DNA from 2 places in the Herbaspirillum sp. C7C8 genome. Region 2 is predicted to be linked to the other one. Evidence: predicted binding sites of a transcription regulator. Region 2 holds the regulator's gene; the other holds the start of a gene.
The links. The regulator HrcA, encoded in region 2, represses chaperone genes, less so after heat shock. The targets are predictions, from matches to a motif close to TTAGCACTCNNNNNNNNNGAGTGCTAA.

Region 1 (3,831 bases), on a different contig from region 2:
ACGCCGAAGGAGGTGTTGTAGTTGCTGAACAAGGTCAGTTGCCCGGTCAGCAGGTAGGCCACATTGATGGAGGGCAGCGGCTTGTTGCTGCCGGTCTCGTAGGATGCCTTTTTATTCACGTCAACTCGGGTCGACCTGACGTACTCGAAGCGCAGGCCCGGGGTGATGCGCCACTGGCCGAAGGCGATCTTGTCGTCGATATAGCCGGCGTGGGCATCGGTACTGTTACGGAACTGGGCAAATCCGCTCAGTGCGCCGGTGCGCACTGACTCGTTATAGAGGTTGTCGTCGCCACGCTCGCGGACATGGCGATAGCCGACCGTGACATCGTGCGTGACGCTGCCCCAGGCAAGGCGATGCGTATAGCGTGGCTCGATGCCGAGGGTTTCGTAGTTGCGCGGTTGATGCGAGAGCTGCACCCGGGCAGCATTGATCAAGGTACTTTGGCGGGTGGCCTGGTTGAAATAGCTACGGATCTCGAACTCCTGATGGTCCGATATGGTGTTGAGGTAACCCAGGTCGAAGCCTTTGCGGGTGCCGCTCCAGTTGTCGCGCGGGCGTGTGTTCTGGAACGGATCGGCGGCGTACTGCGCCGTGGTCAGCCCGCCCGGCGTGCGACTCATCACGTCGTAGTAGTTGAGCTTGGCGTAGAGTTCGGCGCTCGGCGAGAGGGCGTAACGCATCTTCAGTGCAAAATCATTGAGGTGCTCGTCACTCTTGTCGCGCCATCCGCGGCCATCCTGCCCCGAGTAAAGAAAGGCCATGCCGATGCCGTTGTCGTTCTGGCCGCCGGCGTAGGCCGTGGTCTGCGTATTGCCCCCACCCTGACCGTAACTGTTGTAACGCACCGAGGCATCGCCGGAGATGCCAGTGGTTGCCGGGATGGAGCGCGTCTTGAAGTTGATGACACCACCCACGTTCTGCGGCCCGAAGCGCACGGCCCCGCCACCGCGGACGATGTCGATGGATTCGATGTTGTTCAGACTCAGTGGTGCGAAGGACAGTTGCGGCTGTCCATAGGGCGCCACCGCCATCGGAATGCCGTCCAGCAGGATGGTGGAGCGCGGCGAGAAGCGCCCGGTCAGTCCCCGCACGCCAATGTTGAGGGCGATGGCGCTGCCTGCCGTGCCGGCGTTGTCGCTGGACTGCACGCCGGGGATGCGGCGCATCAGATCGCCGATGCTGATGGCGCCCGTGCTGTCGATCTCCTGCTTCTTGACCACGGTGCGCGCCCCCGGATAGGTCTTCACGCTGCTCTCCAGACTGGTGCCGAGCCAGTCGCCACTGACCTGGATGGGCTCCAGGCCGGACTGCACCTGGGCCGCGGCCGGCTGCTGTGCCAGGCTTGCCAGGGGCCAGCCGAGCATGGCCAGCGAGACGAGGGTTGAGGTGGCGATGCGTAGATCGTGCGCAAAAAGCAAAGTGGCCTGACTAGTCTTCATAACATTTCGGTCCAATAAAAATATTGGCGAACCTCCGCCGTTTATTTCTTGTTTCTTGTTGAAAAAAGGAATCTTTCGGGCAGACACCCGAAAGGAGGCGGAATAGTAATGATTCGTATTAAGTCATGCGCATTTTTCGGGGCGTTTGATAATTATTCTGATTAAGCCTCGAATTTTTTTGAGCTCCGGACTGCCCTGCGGCAGCGGAAAACCTCAGGCATGGCCATCGACGCCTTGAAAATTCCCCGCCCCATCCCTATACTTAGCACTCGTCACGGCAGAGTGCTAACAGCACCGCCGGACGCAATCCCCTTTTTCTTGCGGTGAGGTTTGCTGCATTTGGAAGAAAACCGTTGCAGGCTACGCCGCAATCAATGCTAACTTATTGAAAATTAAGGAGTTCTCATGAATCTTCGCCCTTTGCACGATCGCGTTATCGTCAAGCGCCTCGACCAGGAAACCAAGACTGCTTCCGGTATCGTTCTGCCTGACGCAGCGACCGAAAAGCCGGACCAAGGCGAAGTCCTGGCCGTCGGCAACGGCAAGATCCTGGAAGATGGCAAGGTCCGTCAACTGGCCGTGAAGGTCGGCGACCGCGTTCTGTTCGGCAAGTACTCCGGCCAGGCCGTGAAGGTCGATGGCCAGGAACTGCTGGTCATGCGCGAAGAAGACCTGTTCGCCGTCGTCGAGAAGTAATTCGGCATCCGGCCTTCCTTTTCCTTCTATATAGATAGAGAAAATCTGAAGGCCTGCGGCAGCAAGACAGCAGCCGGCGCCCCTGAAATTTCAGTCGCGCGCCAGGCTATATGAACTGAACCGAATTTCTGGAGAATCCAACATGGCAGCAAAGCAAGTTATTTTCGGCGATGAAGCACGCGCCAAGGTCGTCAACGGCGTCAACATCCTGGCCAATGCAGTCAAGGTCACCCTGGGTCCCAAGGGCCGCAACGTCGTGCTCGAGCGCAGCTTCGGCGCCCCGACCGTGACCAAGGACGGCGTTTCCGTCGCCAAGGAAATCGAACTGAAGGACAAGCTGGAAAACATGGGTGCCCAGCTGGTCAAGGAAGTCGCTTCCAAGACCTCCGACAACGCCGGTGACGGTACCACCACCGCCACCGTGCTGGCGCAAGCCATTGTGCGCGAAGGCTTCAAGTACGTCGCCGCCGGCTTCAACCCGACCGACCTGAAGCGCGGTATCGACAAGGCTGTCACCGCCATCGTCGGCGAAGTGAAGAACCTGGCCAAGCCCACCACCACCTCCAAGGAAATCGCTCAAGTCGGCTCGATCTCGGCCAACTCCGACGCGGACATCGGCGACATCATCGCCAAGGCCATGGAAAAGGTCGGCAAGGAAGGCGTCATCACCGTCGAAGACGGCAAGTCGCTGGAAAACGAACTGGACATCGTCGAAGGTATGCAGTTCGACCGCGGCTACCTGTCGCCGTACTTCATCAACAACCAAGAGAAGCAGATCGTCGCCCTGGACAATCCCTTCATCCTGCTGTTCGACAAGAAGATCTCCAACATCCGTGACCTGCTGCCGGTGCTGGAACAAGTCGCCAAGGCTGGCCGTCCGCTGCTGATCGTGGCTGAAGACGTCGAAGGCGAAGCCCTGGCTACCCTGGTGGTCAACAACATCCGTGGCATCCTGAAGACTGCTGCCGTCAAGGCTCCTGGCTTCGGCGACCGCCGCAAGGCCATGCTGGAAGACATCGCCATCCTGACCGGCGGCCAAGTGATCGCCGAAGAAGTCGGCCTGACCCTGGAAAAGGCTACCCTGGCTGAGCTGGGCCAAGCCAAGCGCGTTGAAATCGGCAAGGAAAACACCACCATCATCGACGGCAACGGCGAAGCCGCTGGCATCGAAGCACGCGTGGCAATGATCCGCACCCAGATCGGCGAAGCCACCTCCGACTACGACCGTGAAAAGCTGCAAGAGCGCGTGGCCAAGCTGGCTGGCGGTGTTGCACTGATCAAGGTTGGCGCTGCCACCGAAGTCGAAATGAAGGAAAAGAAGGCCCGCGTCGAAGACGCCCTGCACGCTACCCGCGCTGCTGTTGAAGAAGGCGTCGTGCCTGGCGGTGGCGTGGCCCTGCTGCGCGCTCGCGCCAACGTCAAGGACCTGAAGGGCGACAATCCTGACCAGGAAGCCGGCATCAAGATCGTGCTGCGCGCCATCGAAGAACCGCTGCGCCAGATCGTCTTCAACGCCGGCGACGAGCCGTCGGTGGTGGTGAACAAGGTGCTGGAAGGTTCGGGCAACTTCGGCTACAACGCTTCCAACGGCACCTACGGTGACCTGGTGGAACTGGGCGTGCTGGATCCGGCCAAGGTGACCCGTTCGGCCCTGCAGAACGCTGCCTCCGTGGCCAGCCTGATCCTGACCACC
Region 2 (3,831 bases):
GACGATACCCTGTGGGCCATCGAACCGGTGCTGGTGCGCGCCGAAGGCCTGCTCTACGACTGGCTGCGCGAGCATGCGCCCGCCGTGGTGGCGGCCCATACGATTGCCAGCCTGCGCGAACGCCGCATGGCCTTGATGAAGACCGATCCCATGTATCGCATCGACCTCTGGAAGCTGCGCCATACGGCGCTGTCCGATGTCTTCCGCGAGCATGACGTGGACCTGGCGCTGGTCGACCCGGCCATGGCCGTGTTCTCCGAGGCGCGCAGCACGGTGGCGCTGTTCGATGACGTGGAACCGGCGCTGCTGCGCATGAAGGGACGGCTGACGCTGGGCTCGGTCTCCAACGGCTTTGCCGACCTGGATCGCATTGGCCTGGCCGGTCACTTCGGCGTCTCGATTGCCGCGCACCGCTTCGGCCGCGCCAAGCCCGACCCGGCCATCTTCCATGCCGCCTGCGAAGCGTTGCAGGTTGCCCCGGCGGCCACTGTCTACGTGGGCGACGACCCGCTGCTGGACGTACAGGGCGCACAGCAGGCCGGCCTGCGGGCGGTGTGGATGAACCGTTTTGAGCGCACGCTGCCGGCAGGCATCACGCCGGACGCCATCTGCCGCGACCTGCATGAGCTGCATGACTGGCTGCAAACGCAGGCCTGATTCTTCGTACAATGTCCCCCAGGACGGAGCCGCCGTCACATTTGGCGGATATGCCGCTAGAATATGCCCCATGCAACTCGATAACCGCGCCCGCACACTTTTGAAGGCCCTGGTCGAACGGTACATCGCCGACGGCCAGCCGGTGGGCTCGCGCGCGCTGTCGAAACTGTCCGGTCTGGAACTGTCCCCGGCGACCATCCGCAACATCATGGCCGATCTCGAAGAGATGGGCTTCGTCGCCAGCCCGCACACCTCGGCAGGTCGTGTGCCCACGCCGCGCGGCTATCGCATGTTCGTCGATACCCTGCTCACCGTCGAGGCCATCGACGAAAGCGCCCTCGAAGGCCGCCTGCAGTCGCGCCTGCAGCACAGCGGCTCGTCCCAGAAGATCATCACCAATGCAGCCCAGGTGCTGTCCTCGCTGTCGCAGTTCGCCGGTGTGGTAATGACTCCCAAGCGCGAATCGGCGTTCCAGCAGATCGAATTTCTGCGGCTGTCGGAAAAGCGCATCCTGCTGGTCATCGTCGACCAGGGTGGCGATGTGCAGAACCGCATGCTCTTGACCGAGGTCGATTACACCCCCAGCCAACTGACCCAGGCCGCCAACTACATCAACCAGCATTACGCCGGCCAAAGCTTCGACCAGGTGCGTGTGCATCTGCAGGGCGAGCTGCGCCAGCTGCGCGACGACATGACCACGCTCATGCAGGCCGCCGTCGAAGCCGGCAGCGACGCCATGAGCGAAGAGGCCGACAACAGCGTGGTCATCTCCGGCGAGCGCAACCTGCTGTCGGTGACCGACCTGTCCTCCAACATGAATTCGCTGCGCCGCCTCTTCGACATGTTCGAACAGAAGACCGGGCTGTTGCAGCTGCTGGATGTCTCCAGCAAGGCCACCGGCGTACAGATCTTCATCGGCGGCGAATCCCAGCTGGTGCCGATGGACGACATGAGCATCGTCACCGCGCCCTACGAGGTCAACGGCCGCATCGTCGGTACGCTCGGCGTGATCGGCCCGACCCGCATGGCCTACGAGCGCGTCATCCCCATCGTCGACATCACCGCCAAGCTGCTCTCCAGCGCGCTGAGCCAGCACTGAGCCCGGCCAGCACAACCATCCCGCCAGAACGCAAAAAAGCCACGTGCGACCACACGTGGCTTTTTGCATTTTGCTTCACGCTGCCTTGCTCAAATCGAGCCAGGAAGCGATGGCGGGCTTATTTCTTCACTTTCTTGCAGTTTTTGCAATGGCCGTAGAGGGCCAGGGCGTGGTCGGCGATCTCGAAACCATGCTCCTGGGCAATCTTGATCTGGCGCTTTTCGATCTCGGCGTCGAAGAATTCCTCGACCTTGCCGCAATCCAGGCAGACCAGGTGATCGTGGTGCGAGCCTTCGTTGAGTTCGAAGACGGCCTTGCCGGTTTCGAAGTGATTGCGCTGGAGCAGGCCGGCCTGCTCGAACTGGGTCAGCACACGGTACACGGTGGCCAGACCCACGTCCAGGTTGTCGGAGAGCAATTGTTTGTAGACGTCTTCGGCGCTGAGGTGGCGCACCGAAGTGTTCTGGAAGATCTCAAGGATCTTCAGGCGCGGCAGGGTCGCCTTCAGGCCGCTGGCCTTCAGTTCGGATGGATTGTTCGGCATGGTAGAGTGGGTTCCCGGGGTTTACTGGTCTCGAACAGGCGCGGCGGTCCACTGGGAAGACCTGGCGGACCGTTCCGGCGGGGCGGTGGGGAACGCCCTTTTACACCCGGAACGCACTCATGCCTATTTAAGAAGTAAGTTCTAGCTTATCATATAGTGCTTTAGGCTCATGGCTCAACCCGGTTGAAATCTTTATGCGCATGCTTTCCCGAATGAAGTCCCGTCATCACACCGCTGCCCTCGGCCTGCTGGCCGCACTGGCCGTCACGCTGGCCGGCTGTTCCTCGACCAAGGCGCCGGAACAGGCGGCGCCCACCGATACCTCGGGCGTGAAGGTGACCGGCAAGAGCAACAGCCTGTTCGGCTTCCTCAAGCCCTATCGCATCGACATCCAGCAGGGCAACTTCGTCTCCAAGGAAATGGTGGCGCAACTGCGCCCGGGCCTGACCCGCGACCAGGTGCGCTTCGTGCTGGGTACGCCGCTGCTGACCGACATGTTCCACAGCAACCGCTGGGATTACGACTTCCGCCTGGCCAAGGGCAATGGCGAGATCATGACCAGCCGCGTCTCGGTGTTCTTCAAGGATGACCTGCTGGATCACGTCGAAGGCGGCCAGAACCTGCCCACCGAAAGTGAATACCTGACCCTGATCACCGATGCCAAGGTCGGTTCCAAGGCCAGCTTCACTGACAAACCCAAGGATGAGAGCGAGATCAAGCCGGCCTCGCCGGTGGCGCCTTCCTCGGCCACCAACAAGTAAGCCCTGTCTCCTGCACTTCCTTCTTCCGAGTTTCACATGACTGCATTGAATATCGCGGTGACCGGCGCCTCCGGGCGCATGGGCCGCATGCTGATCGAAGCCATCCTCAACGCCGAGGATCTCAAGCTCTCCGGCGCCCTCGATACGCCCACCTCAGCGGCCATCGGCACCGATGCCGGCCTGTTCCTGGGCAAAACCACGGGCGTGATCATTGAATCGGACCTGGCACGCGGCCTGGCCGGGGCTGACGTACTGATCGACTTCACCCGTCCGGAAGGCACCCTCAAGCACCTCGAATACTGCGCCGCCCATGGCGTGAAGGTAGTCATCGGCACCACCGGCTTCGAAGCCGAAGGCAAAGCGGCCATCGCCGAATTCGCCAAGCGCACCGCCATCATGGCCGCCCCCAACATGAGCGTGGGCGTCAACGTCACCATGAAGTTGCTGGAACTGGCGGCCAAGAATTTCTCGCACGGCTACGACATCGAGATCATCGAAGCCCATCACCGCCACAAGGTCGATGCACCTTCCGGCACGGCGCTGAAGATGGGCGAAGTCATCGCCGATGCGCTGGGCAAGAAGCTCGATGACGTCGCCGTCTACGCCCGCGAAGGCGTCACCGGTGAACGCGATCCGTCCTCCATCGGCTTTGCCACCGTGCGCGGCGGCGACATCATTGGCGATCACACGGTGCTGTTTGCCGGCATCGGCGAGCGCATCGAGATTTCGCACAAGTCGTCCAGCCGCGTCTCGTACGCCATGGGCAGCCT

Region 1: the regulator HrcA is predicted to act here: its motif matches at 1,705-1,731, upstream of groES (co-chaperone GroES).

Annotation. Positions count from the first base shown of each region.
Region 1 is NZ_JABXGG010000012.1:70,492-74,322, reverse strand. It holds gene HWE01_RS15055 (TonB-dependent receptor family protein) at 1-1,442, opposite strand, end outside; gene groES (co-chaperone GroES) at 1,848-2,138, shown strand; gene groL (chaperonin GroEL) at 2,281-3,831, shown strand, end outside.
Region 2 is NZ_JABXGG010000015.1:114,203-118,033, reverse strand. It holds gene HWE01_RS17490 (HAD family hydrolase) at 1-657, shown strand, start outside; gene hrcA (heat-inducible transcriptional repressor HrcA) at 728-1,756, shown strand; gene fur (ferric iron uptake transcriptional regulator) at 1,875-2,300, opposite strand; gene HWE01_RS17475 (outer membrane protein assembly factor BamE) at 2,513-3,061, shown strand; gene dapB (4-hydroxy-tetrahydrodipicolinate reductase) at 3,098-3,831, shown strand, end outside.